DNA from 2 places in the Shinella sp. S4-D37 genome. Region 2 is predicted to be linked to the other one. Evidence: riboswitches for the same ligand, from Rfam matches in the RefSeq annotation. Region 2 holds a riboswitch; the other holds the start of a gene.
What was found. Region 2 has a riboswitch for glycine ahead of AB3G45_RS02240 (D-amino acid dehydrogenase). Riboswitches for the same ligand answer to the same signal wherever they lie in the genome.
Positions count from the first base shown of each region.

Region 1: another riboswitch for glycine. It lies ahead of gcvT (glycine cleavage system aminomethyltransferase GcvT); the one in region 2 lies ahead of AB3G45_RS02240 (D-amino acid dehydrogenase).

Region 1 is NZ_JBFNXL010000005.1:1,777,204-1,783,574, forward strand. It holds gene gcvH (glycine cleavage system protein GcvH) at 1-232, opposite strand, end outside; gene gcvT (glycine cleavage system aminomethyltransferase GcvT) at 267-1,406, opposite strand; glycine riboswitch at 1,565-1,666, opposite strand; gene AB3G45_RS16030 (hypothetical protein) at 1,821-2,096, opposite strand; gene AB3G45_RS16035 (Lrp/AsnC ligand binding domain-containing protein) at 2,320-2,556, shown strand; gene AB3G45_RS16040 (RluA family pseudouridine synthase) at 2,626-3,618, shown strand; gene AB3G45_RS16045 (HAD-IA family hydrolase) at 3,618-4,283, shown strand; gene AB3G45_RS16050 (ATP12 family chaperone protein) at 4,276-5,061, shown strand; gene AB3G45_RS16055 (hypothetical protein) at 5,129-5,782, shown strand; gene AB3G45_RS16060 (DoxX family protein) at 5,864-6,247, shown strand; gene AB3G45_RS16065 (multidrug efflux SMR transporter) at 6,244-6,371, opposite strand, start outside.
Region 2 is NZ_JBFNXL010000002.1:62,585-68,955, reverse strand. It holds gene acnA (aconitate hydratase AcnA) at 1-819, shown strand, start outside; gene AB3G45_RS02250 (hypothetical protein) at 816-959, opposite strand; gene AB3G45_RS02245 (heme-binding protein) at 991-1,422, opposite strand; gene AB3G45_RS02240 (D-amino acid dehydrogenase) at 1,513-2,754, opposite strand; glycine riboswitch at 2,904-2,994, opposite strand; gene AB3G45_RS02235 (MFS transporter) at 3,031-4,461, opposite strand; gene AB3G45_RS02230 (aliphatic sulfonate ABC transporter substrate-binding protein) at 4,615-5,640, opposite strand; gene AB3G45_RS02225 (ABC transporter permease) at 5,693-6,371, opposite strand, start outside.

The DNA.
Region 1 (6,371 bases), on a different contig from region 2:
TCGCCTCGTTGATCTCGACGATCTCGCCGTCGAGCGGGCAATAGACGTCGGAGGCCGCCTTGACGCTCTCGACGGTGGCCGCATCGCCGCCCTTGTCGAAGGTCGCGCCGACCTCGGGGAGTTCCACGAAGACGAGGTCGCCGAGCTGTTCGGCCGCGTGCGCCGTGATGCCGACGGTCGCAACGCCGCCCTCGATCTTCAGCCACTCGTGTTCTTCGGTGAATTTCAGCATGGTCGTTCCTCTCCTGGGAAAATCTGTTCGCCGATCAGCGTTTGAAGGTGTTTTTCACGAAGGGCATCGCCGCGACGGTGATAGGCAGGAATTTGCCGCGCACGCCGGCATAGAGCTGGGTGCCGGGCGCCATCGCCGCCTTGGTGACGTAACCCATGGCGACGGGGCCGTCGGCATTGGGGCCGAAGCCGCCGGAGGTGACGGTGCCGACGACGTCCTCGCCCTCGGCGTCGGTGGCGAGCACCGCGCCGCCGCGCACCGGCGCCCGGCCTTCCGCCTTCAGGCCGACGCGGCGGCGGGATGCGCCGTTTTCGAGCTGATCGAGGATGACGGACGCGCCCGGAAAGCCGCCGGCGCGGTCGCCGCCCGTGCGGCGCACCTTCTGGATGGCCCATTCGAGGCCGGCTTCCACCGGGGTCGTCGTCGTGTCGATATCGTTGCCGTAGAGGCAGAGGCCGGCTTCGAGGCGCAGCGAATCGCGCGCGCCGAGGCCGATCGGCAGCACGTCCGGATGGTCGAGCAGGCGGCGACAGACCGCTTCGGCAAGGCTGGCGGGAATGGAGATCTCGAACCCGTCCTCGCCCGTATAGCCCGAACGCGAGACGATGCAGTCGGCATCGTGCAGGTCGCAGGCGCGCACGTCCATGAAGCGCATGGAGGAGACGTCCGCCCACAGTTCCGCGAGCACGGCCTCGGCATGCGGGCCCTGGAGGGCGATGAGCGCACGGTCGTCGTGCAGCGTCAATTCGCAGATGTCGCCGATCTTCGCCTGCATATGGGCGAAATCCGCCTCCTTGCAGCCGGCGTTGACGACGACATAGAAATGGTCGCCGCGATTGGCGATCATCAGATCGTCGAGGATGCCGCCCTCGTCATTGGTGAAAAGCGCGTAGCGCTGGCGGCCTTCGGCAACGCTGAGGACATCGACCGGTACGAGCGTTTCGAGCGCCCGGGCGGCGTCCGCATTGTCGCCGGAGCGGGCGCGCACGGTGACCTGGCCCATATGGGACACGTCGAAAAGGCCGGCGGCGGCTCGGGTGTGCAGGTGTTCCTTCATGACGCCGGCCGCATATTGCACCGGCATCTCATAGCCGGCGAACGGCACCATGCGGGCGCCGAGCGACAGGTTCAGCGCGTGAAGCGGGGTTTTCTTGAGCTCAGACGATCCGTCCAAAAGGCGCCCTCCAGTCTTGTGGCGCCCACGATCCAACGGGCACCGGCTCACAATACCGGCGCTTTCGCGCCGCTCTCCTGAGCCCCCTCTGTCCCTTCGCCTGAGATTGTTATCCCTTCGGCGAGCGCCCGAAAAGCGCTTCTCTCCAGAGTTCCGACGGCACCTTGCTGGTCCTTTTGCCTGAGAGTTTCCGGGGCGGTTGCTCCTTCGGCACCGGCCATGCCCTTGTTCGGACGGCCGGCTTCTCCCAGCGAGGTTGCATCCAGATAACGGCGTTGCCGGCGCTTTGGCAAGAGCGTTGCGTCGCTACCAAGCGAATTTTTGTCGTCGCGGGAAAGATAGGGGGAAACATGTTCCAAAAGAAAAGCCCCCGAAGGGGCTGCAGATTGGAGGGCGGCTGTTTCGCGGGGAGGATCAGGCAGGGTCCGGCAGGGCGGGAAGTTCGTTCTCGTCATAGAGGCGCTGCGCCTCGGCGACCGTCACCTGCGGCGTGCTTCCCGGGGCGGTGATCAGCGCCAGCGCGAGCGCCGGCGGATGGATGACGTTGAGGGCGGCGATCGCGCGGGCATCGCCACGCACCTTGGCTTCCTCGCTCCAGGCGTGGATGCGCTCCTCGAAAAGGGTGTGCGCGCGCGTCTGCGATCGCATCCCCAGCGATGCATAGGCGGCCGTTGCCGGCGAAACTGTCACGATCTGTGTCATGGCGTTCAACGGAGTTGGTTGTGGTGTCACAATCTAGCAGTTGCGCCTTTCCGGGGTGTGAAGCGCGGCGGTTGCATTTTCATCGAATTTTAACGGATCGTGCGGAATTCCGCCGGCCTTGCCTTTGCCGGCGGAATTCCGCCATAAGAGGTGTCGAACGCCGCCGGAATCGGGCGGAAACAAGCATGCCGCCGATGGCGCGGGAGGACCGATGAAGCCGATTTTCGTGCAATTGCAATGTGCTCCGGGCAAGACCTATGAAGTGGCCGACGCGCTTTACGCTACGGAACTCATTTCGGAGCTCTATTCGACGAGCGGCGACTACGATCTTCTCTTGAAGATCTATGTCGACAGCGAGGAGGATATCGGCAAATTCATCAACGACCACGTCGCCTCCATTCCGGGAATCGTGCGCTCGCTGACCACGCTGACGTTCCGCGCCTTCTGACGCGCCGTTTCCAATATTCCCCTTCGCCCGTTCTTGCGCTAAAGCACGGCGCAACGAAAGAAGGCGAAGATGGCAGGCATCGAACACAAGCAGGTGGAGAACGACGAGGCGGGCATGCGGCTCGACCGGTGGTTCAAGATCCACTATCCGGGCCTCGGCTTCGGCCCGCTCCAGAAATTGCTGCGCTCCGGCCAGGTGCGCGTCGACGGCGGCAGGGCCAAGAGCGACACGCGCGTGCAGCCCGGCCAGATGGTCCGCATCCCGCCGATGGACGTGGATGCGAAGGGGCCGAAGGCCGGCCCCATTGCCGGCCGCGACCTGAAACATTCTCCCGATGGCGAACTGCTCGCCCGCATGCTGCTGCATGAGGACGACAAGGTCTTCGTGCTCAACAAGCCGGCCGGCATCGCCGTGCAGGGCGGCTCGGGCGTCACCCGGCACATCGACAAGATGCTGGAGGCCTGGACGAGCCAGAAGGGCGAGAAGCCCCGCCTCGTGCACCGGCTCGACCGCGACACGTCGGGCGTGCTCGTCATCGCCCGCACGCGCGGCGCGGCGCAGAAGCTGACCGCCGCCTTCCGCGAGCGCGACACCAAGAAGACCTACTGGTCGCTGGTCAAGGGCGTGCCGAAGAAGCGCGAGGACAAGATCTCGACCTGGCTGGTCAAGGAACAGACGCCCGACGGCGACCGCATGCGCATCGCCAAGCACGGCGAGGACGGTGCGGACCACGCCGTCTCCTTCTACCGCGTCGTCGAGCAGGCCGGGCAGAACTTCGCCTGGCTGGAGATGGAGCCCTATACGGGCCGCACGCACCAGCTGCGCGTCCATGCCGCCCATATCGGCCATCCGATCCTCGGCGATCCGAAATATTTCGATGCGGACATCAACTGGCCGTTTCCCGGCGGCGTGCAGAACCGCCTGCACCTCCACGCCCGCCATATCGACATACCGCATCCGTCCGGCGGGCGCCTGCGCGTCACCGCGCCGCTGCCGCCGCACATGGTGCAGACCTGGAACCTCTTCGGCTTCGACCAGCGCGCCGTCGACGAGGAAGACTGATGCGGCTCGTTCTCTTCGATTGCGACGGCACCCTGGTCGACAGCGCCGGGCTGATCCACGAGGTCATGGCGCGCACCTTCGTCGATTTCGGCCATGAGCGGCCGGATATTGCCGAGACCAAGGCGATCATCGGCCTGACGCTCGACATCGCCATCGCCCGCATGCAGGGCAAGCCGCATGTCGACGACGAGGCGCTGGCGATGACCGCGCACTACAAGGCGACCTATTCGGGCGTGCGCGCCGAGCCCGGCTTCCAGGAGCCGCTCTTTCCCGGCATATCCGCCATGATGGCGCATCTGGAACGGCAGGACGACCTGATCCTCGGCGCGGTGACGGGAAAATCCCGCCGCGGCCTCGATCTCATCCGCGACGCGCACGGCTTCGACAGGACCTTCTTCGTCTCGCGCACGGCGGACGACTGCCCTTCCAAGCCGCATCCCGCCATGGTGACGGAATGCTGCAGCGAGGCGGGCGTCGATGCGGCCCGCACGGTCGTCATCGGCGATGCGATCTACGACATGCAAATGGCGAAGGCGGCCGGCGCTTCGGCGATCGGCGTTTCCTGGGGCTATGCCACCGTGCCCGAACTGGTCGAGGCCGGCGCGGACCACATCCTGCGCACGCCCGCCGACCTTCTCGAATGGCTGGAGATTTCCAATGCGTGACATCCTGAGCGACCTTTCCGACGCGATGAGCGATCCCGATCCGGTGCGCCGCGCGCAGATCCAGATGAAGCGGCCGCTGCCCAAGCGCTTTTACAAGGCCGTGTCGACGGACGAGGTGGAGGAGGGCCACCGCATCCTCCTCGACGGCCGCCCGGTGAGGACGCCCGGCAAGAAGCTGCTCGCCGTGCCGGTCCGGCCGATCGCCGACCGCCTCGTCGCCGAATGGGACGGGCAGGGCGAGGAGATCGACCCCGCGAAGATGCCGGTGACGCGCCTCGTCAACACGGCCGTCGACGGCGTCGCGGAGAATTTCGATGCGGTCTTCGACGAGGTCGTGCGCTTTGCCGGCACGGACATGCTCTGCTACCGCGCGGATTCGCCGGCAGGGCTCGTCGAGCGCCAGCGCGAGGGCTGGGATCCGATCCTCCGCTGGGCGGGCGAGGCAAGGGGCGCGCGCTTCATCCTCGTCGAAGGCGTGATGCACCGGGAACAGCCGGTTCCGGCGATCGAGGCCTTTTCCAAGGCGCTCGCCGCCTTCCGCGATCCGCTGGCGCTCGCCTGCCTCCATACGGTGACGACGCTCACCGGCTCGGCCCTGCTGGCGCTGGCGCTCATCGAGGGCGTCATCGACGCCGACCGGGCCTGGACGCTCGCCCATGTCGACGAGGACTGGCAGATCGAGCATTGGGGCACGGACGAGGAAGCCTTCCGCCGCCGCGAACTGCGCCGGGCGGAAATGGACGTCGCCGCCGCGGTGCTGGCCGACATTCCGCGCTGAAAGACTTTGTTAAGCGGTCGGCACCATTTTGGCGCGACCGCATCCGACATCGCATACCGGTATTTTCATGCAGTTCCTTGTTCGCACGCTTCTTTCCGCCAGCCTCCTGTTCTCCACCCCCCTTGCCGCCGGCGCCGACGAGGCCTTTCCGGTCCGCGATATCCGCAAGATCGTCGTCAGCGGCGACGACAGCGCGTCCGCCACGGTGCTGAAGCGCACCGGCGAGCACCTGAAGCGCTCCGCGAAGGCGACACGCCGGGCGGTGGCGATCGACCGGGCGACGATGGACGTGCGGGTTTCCGGCGTCAGGGAAGACCGCGACGGCCAGAGCACCGCGCGGGTGACGGTCACGCTCAGCGGCCCCGGCACGTCGTCGAGCCGGACGCTGACGATCAACAGCTTCATGCCGCCCAGGCAGAAGGGCCGCGAGGCCGCGCTCGGCGACGCCATCGCCAAGCGCGTGGCGCTCGCCTATCATCTCGCACCGGTCGCGGCCGGCAAGGTTTTTCATGGCAAGCGCCCCGGCAAGGGCCGTAAATATGCCGGCGGCAAGCGCCACGCGGCGACGGCGTCAACCGTCGAGGCCCGTTCGGGCGGGCAGAAACGCCCGCTGGTCATTCCCACCGAGGCGGCGCTGAACGTGCGCTCGCGCGCGCTGCCGGAAGGCTCGGCGAAGAAGATCGCGCCCTGCGTCGTCACGCAGGCGATCAGCTGCGACTGATTCTCCCGCGGCCGCCCGGCGAAACCGCACGGAAAGCGTGATACCATTCCCCTCCCGTTGAAAAAGAGAGGAGTGAACGGCATGTTCGAGGGACTATCCGCCTACCGGCCACAGGCGCTCGCCGCGCTGCGCATCATGACAGCGCTGCTCTTCATCGAGCACGGCACGCAGAAATTCTTCGATTTCCCGCCGGCCGAACAGCCTTTCGGCGACCTGATGAACCTGATCGGGGTGGCCGGCGCGCTGGAGATCGTCGGCGGCGCTCTCATTCTTCTCGGCCTCTTCACCCGGCCTGCGGCGCTGGTGCTCTGCGGCTTCATGGCGGTCGCCTATTTCATGGCCCATGCGCCGCAGAGCTTCTTCCCGGTCAACAACGGCGGCGATGCCGCCGTGCTGTTCTGCTTCGTCTTCCTGTACCTGACGGCGGCAGGCCCCGGGGCCTTCGCGCTCGACAACCGTCGTTAAACGGCGAATTTCAGGCCAAGGATGCCGGTGACGATGAGGGCGATGCAGCCCATGCGCATGGCGGTCACCGGCTCGGCGAAGAGGAAGATGCCGAGCATCACCGTGCCGACCGTGCCGATGCCGG
Region 2 (6,371 bases):
GCCGGGGTCTACGAGCCCTGGCAGCGGCTCGACGCGCCGCGCGCCGCGCGCTTCCCCTGGGCGGAGGCCTCCACCTATATCCGCCGGCCGCCCTTTGCCGCCGCAGGCCCGGCAAGCCGGCCGGGCGCCTATACGGCCCATCCGCTGCTCGTGCTGGGCGACGACATGACGACCGACCACATCTCGCCGGCCGGCCAGATCGCGGCCGGCAGCATAGCCGGGCGGCACCTCGTCGAACGCGGCGATCCGCCGACCGATCTCAATGTCTACGCGGCCCGGCGCGGCAACTGGCAGGCCATGGTGCGCGGCCTCTTCGACAACCCGACCGCCGCAAACGCCCTGATCGGCGGCCGCCCGGCCTCGCGCACCGTCCACGCCCCGACGCTGGAGGAAGGTCCGCTCTGGGACATCGCCGAGCGTTATCGCGCCGAAGGCCGCGCGGTCGTCCTCATCGCCGGCGAGCGCTACGGCACGGGCTCATCCCGCGACTGGGCGGCCAAGGGCGTGGCGCTGCTCGGCGTGCGCGCCGTGCTCGCCCGCAGCTTCGAACGCATCCACCGCACCAACCTCGTGGGCATGGGCGTCCTTCCCATCGTGATCGACCGCGACACGCCCTTCCTGCCGGAGGCGACGGACCGGATCGAGATCGACGCGAGGCGGGTGGAGCCGCGCGGCGCGATATGCGTGAGCCTGCTGCGGCCGGACGGTTCGCGCCGGGCCATAACCGGCCGGGCCGCGGTGGAGACGGACCGCGAGGTCGCCATCCTTCAGGCCGGCGGCATGATCCCGGCGATCCTCGCCGCCACGCTTCACGGTTAGCCGCCGGCCAGCGCGAGCATGTCGGCAAACAGCACCGTCCACTGCGCCTCGCTGAGGTCGATGAGGCCGAAGGCCTTCAGCAGGAAGGCGCCTTGTTGGAAACTGAGTCCCCGCTGATCAGGAAAGGGAAGACCACGCACGCTCGGCGCGGCCTCATCCCCATCGACAGCCTCAGTCGACCTGGGCGACGAGGCCCGCGGCCTCGATGCCGGCGACCGCGCAGGTCTCGTCATTGTCCGAAGTATCCCCCGTGATGCCGACCGCGCCGAGCAGCGCCCCGGCCGCATCGCGGATCAGCACGCCGCCCGGGACGGCGACGATCCTGCCGCCGGAGACGGCGGTCAGGCCCTCGATGAAATGCGGGCGCTCCTTCGCGTTCCTGTCCAGCCAGCGCGAGCCCATGCCGACGGCAAGCGAGCCGTAGGCTTTGCCGAAAGCGATCTCGTAGCGCAGCATGGAGGCGCCGTCCTGCTTCTGGAAGGCCTTCAGGTGTCCGCCGGCATCGAGCACGGCCACGGTGAGCGGCTTGAAGCCTGCCTTCGTGCCGGCCTCAAGGGCGGCGGCGATGATGATGTTGGCGGCGGCAAGGGTGAGTTCGGCCATATCTGTCCTCGTAGGGTTGCGGTTTTCCATGAGGTCCCGGCAGCCAGCCGCCGGGACCTGAAAAGTCTCGAAAGATTCGCCGTTCTTCTATCAGGCGGCGATGGCGCGGTCTGCCGCCATCTCGCCGGCGATCGTGTCCGTCACCATCTGCGCGGTCGCCGCCGAAAGGGTCCAGCCGAGATGGCCGTGCCCGGTATTGTAGAACACGCCGGGCTGACGCCCCCTGCCGACCCGCGGCATCATGTTGGGCATCATCGGGCGCAGGCCCGCCCAGGGCACGACACGATTGGTGTCGACCTCGGGAAACAGCATGCGGGTCCAGTCGACGAGCGGCTTGACGCGGTCGTGGCGGATATCGCGGTTCATGCCGTTGAACTCCGCCGTGCCGGCGACGCGGAAGCGGCCCGGGCCGAGGCGGCTGGTGACGATCTTCGCCCGGTCGTCGAGCAGGCTCACCCAGGGCGCCGCCGCCTGGCTGCGCTCGTCATCGAGATGAACGGTGATCGAATAGCCCTTCACGGGATAGACGTTGACCCGGTCGCCGAGCATGGCCGCGATCTGGCGGCTCGCCGTGCCGGCGCAGACGACGACGCCATCCGCCTCGACCTGGCGTTCCGCGCCCTCGCCCGTCGCATAGCCGATGCGGAACGCGCCGCTCCTGCCGACCTGCGTGACGCGGGCATCGAAGAGGAAACGGGCGCCGCGGCGCTCGCAGGCTCTTGCAAGGCCCGAGGTGAACTTGTGGATGTCGCCGGTCGAATCCGAGGGCGTGTAGAAGCCGCCGTGGAAGGCCCCGTGCAGCGTGGGTTCGATCGACTTGACCTCTTCGGCCGTCACCGCCCGGCGGTCGAGCCCGCCCTCGGTCAGCAGGGCATTGACCTTCGCGGCATGGTCGAAGCTCGCCTTGTCCCAGTAGACATGCAGGATGCCGCGGCGCACATGGTCGAAATCGATGTTCTCGCGCTCGGCGATGGAGAAGAGGTGCTGGCGGGCGGCGATCGCCAGCCGGGTCGTCTCCACCGTGTTGTCGCGATAGCCGAGGATGTTGGAAGCAAACTCGGCGAGCCAGGAATATTTGTGCCAGGTCGGCCGCGGGTTCATCAGCAGCGGCGCATCGTTCCGCATCATCCATTTGACGCCCTTGAACAGGGTGGACCAATGGTTCCAGACCTCGGCATTGCTGGCGGAAAGCTGGCCGCCATTGGCAAAGGAGGTTTCCATGGCGGCGTAGCGCTGGCTTTCGAGCACGGTCACGTCGAAGCCGCGTTCCAAAAGGGCATAGGCAGTGGTGACGCCGGTGATACCGGCGCCGATAACGGCGATATGGGGCATATAAGTCTCTCGCTCCGTATGACATCAGGGTACGGGCCGGAACCCGCGTTTTCCCCAATCTGTCACGGTACCTGAGAGTTTACCTGTCACGGCCCGGCCGCGGCGGCTTTCCCCTTCGGTGGACGCTCGCAGCGCCTCTCTCCAGATCGTTCAACTGCACGGTCACTTGTGCCTGAGAGTTTCCTGGGGGGTTGCTCCGTCGGCGCCGGCCTTCAGGCCGATCTCTCCCGTGCAGTCTTGTCGAACGCGCGCAGGCTACCGCAATCCTGAAGAGAATCAAGAGGGGCGGCAGCGATGCCCGGAAACTTCCGCCCCGGCGCCGGTAGGCAGCGCGAGGAAACGCAGGGCCGAGATGAAGCCGATGGCGCCGATGACGAGGAAGGCCGCGCGGATGTCCGTCAGCATGCCGCCGCCGCCGGCTTCGGGGAAAAGGACGCCCGAGAGGCGGATGACGGCAGCGGCCACGGCGACGCCGAGAAGCTGCGCGAGCTGCTGCAGCATGGCCGAGATCGTCGTCGCCGCGCCGCGTTGGGCGGGCGTCACGTCGGCGAAGGCGATCGTCGTCAACGCCGTGAACTGCATCGAGCGGGACAACCCGCAGGCGATCAGCAGCGTAAAGAGCAGGAGACGCGGCGTCTCGTTGTCGACGAAGGCGAAGGCGCCGATCGTCAGCGCGGCGACAAGGCCGTTGACGATCAGCAGCGTGCGGAAGCCGAAAAGGCGCAGCGCCGGCGTCGTCACGCTCTTCATCAGCAGGTTGCCGAGGAAATAGACGAGCACGAGCGACCCAGTCTCGACGGCATCGAGGCCGAGGCCGACCTGGAAGAGGAGCGGCAGCAGGAAGGGCGTGGCATTGACCGCAAGCCGTCCGGCAGTGCCCGCCGAGAGCGTCGCGAAGGCGAAGGTCGGCACCTTGAGCACCGCCATGTCGAGCAGGGCATGCGGCACGCGACGCAGATGGCGGATGGCGATCCAGCCGGCGACAAGGCCGAGGGCGAGAACGGCGAGCGTGCCGGCGCCGCCCGTCGGCGCGCTGGAGAGTTCCAGGCCGGCAAGCGTCAGCGCGAGCGCGCTTCCCGTCAGGAGGAAACCCTTCAGGTCGAAGGGTCGCGCACCTTCGGCCGGCGTCTGCGGCACGAAGAACAGGACGAGCATCACACCGACGAGGCCGAGCGGCAGGTTGATGAAGAAGTTCCATTCCCAGCCGGCATGCGTGGTCACCCAGGCGCCGATCAGCGGCCCGATCACCGGCGCGATCAACGCCGGCCAGGTGATGGTGGCGATCGCCCGCACCAGCTCCGCCTTCGGCGCGCCGCGCAGCACGAGCTGGCGCCCGACGGGCGTCATCAGCGCGGCGGATGCACCCTGGAAGAGCCGCGCCGCGGTGAACTCGGCGAGCGAGCCGGCAAAGCCGCAGGCGACGGAGGAAAGCGTGAAGAGCACGATCGCCGTCAGGAAGACCTCGCGTGCGCCGAACCGGTCGGCAAGCCAGCCGGCCGGCGGTATGAACACGGCCATGGCGAGCAGATAGGCCGTGAAGCCGATGTTGAGCGCCACGACATCCGTCGAGAAGGCCTGCGCCATCGCCGGCAGCGACGTCGCGATGATCGTGCTGTCGAGCATCTGCATGAAGAAGGCCACGGCGACGACGGCCGGGACGATGCGGGTACGGTGAAGCGGTAGTGGCGGAGAGGGAATGGAGGACATCGCAATCGCAAAACGGGCGACGACGTTCGAGCGCCGCCGTCCCGTCCTATAGAGCAATTCCGGCAAAAGCGCGAAGCAGTTTTGCCGGAATTACGCCGGGATGGAAGGATGGAGCGTTTCCGCGATCCGGAGACAAGCGGAAACGCCCGAACATCAGTTGCTGGCATCCGCCTTTTTGATGGCTGCGTCGTAGAAGGAGCGGTCGATCCAGGTGTCGTAGTTCACCTTGCCCTTCAGGAGCCCGGCATCGGCCATGAAGGCCTCCTCGCCCTGAAGCGCACGCACCGCCTCATCGGTGATCTGCGGATCCTGGAAGAACTTGCCGTCCGGATAGGTCGCGCGCACCGCATTGTCGCTGTTGCCGGTCTCCTTGACGAAGATCGCGATCGTTTCTTCCGGATTGGCATCGGCCCAGCGCGCCGCCGCGATATCGACGGCCAGCAAACGCGTCACGATGTCGGGATATTTGCGGGCGAAATCGCCGTTGACGCTGAGGAGATGCGGCACGGCCCATTCCGGGCTGCCGGAAACGCCGGCATCGAAGATCACCCGGGCCTCGCCTTCCTCGACCAGCTTCTGCACGGGGCCGGTGCTTTCGACCACCGCGTCGACGTCGCCGCGCGACAGGGCCGGCCCGGAGCTCTCGATGCCGAGATTGAGGCTCTCGACATCGGTGATCGAGAGGCCCGCCGTCTTCAGCGCCTTGGCGAAGGTCGAGTGGCGCACGGTGCCGGCGAGATAGGCGACCTTCTTGCCCTTGAGGTCCTCGATCTTCTGGATCGGCGAATCCGGCTTCACGACGATCTGCGTCTCGTTGGAGCGGTTCCAGCTCGACAGGCCGACGAGCTTCACATCGGCGCCGGTGGCCGCAAGGCGCAGCGACGGGTTGTTGCCGATATAGGTGAAGTCGATGGCGCCGGAGCCGAGGGCGACGGTCGCCGCCGAGCCGCCGTCGAAGGTGGTCAGCTCGATCTTGATGCCGTCCTTGGCGAACTCGTCCTCCAGCAGCTTCCTGTTGCGGTAGAGGATGAATTTCAGGTGGCCCGGCGCCGTGGAGCCGATGCGGATGACGTCCGGCTTTGCCTCGTCGGCAAGGGCCGGCGCAAGGCCCGAAACGGGCAGGATCGAAAGCGCGAGCGCGATTTTCAGGAAGGTCCGGCGGAGCGGAAACGATGTCATGGATAGATCCTTTCGGGAGAGATCGCTGGTTGGGAGGACTTAGGGATCGGGGTCAGTTCGGGCCGCTTTCGCCGCTGCCGCGCCAATGCGTCGCGCGCCGTTCGCCGGCCACGAGCAGGTAGTTGAGCAGGAGGCCGATGATCGTCAGCGTCAGGATGCCGGCATACATGCGGTCGGTTTCCAGCATCAGCGACGCGTTCTGGATGAGGTAGCCGATGCCGGACTGGGCGGCGAGCATCTCGGCGGCGATCACCGAGAACAGCGAGGTCTTCACCCCGAGCCGGGCGCCGGCGACGATCGAGGGGATGGCGGAAGGGAAGATCACCTTCTTGAAGAGGTCCCAGTCCGAGGTGCCCATGGAGCGCGCCGCCTTGACGAGCAGCGGATCGACGGACTTCACCCCGACGATCGTGTTGATCAGCAGGAAGAACACCGCGGCGTAGAAGGTGATGGCGATCTTCGAGGCCTCGCCGATGCCGAGAACGAGGATGAAGACCGGCAGCAGCGCGAATTGCGAGGTGTTGCGCAGCGTCTGGACGAGGAAGTCGGAGGCTTTCTCGAACAGCGAATAGCGCCCCATCAGGAAGCCGAGCGGCACGGCGGTGACGAGGGCAAGCAGGAAGCCGATCGCGGCCCGCTGCAGGCTGATGCCGATATGGTCGGCAAGCTGGCCGGAGACGATCATCTCCCAGAGCACCGCAAGCACCTGGCTCAGCGGCGGGAAGAACAGC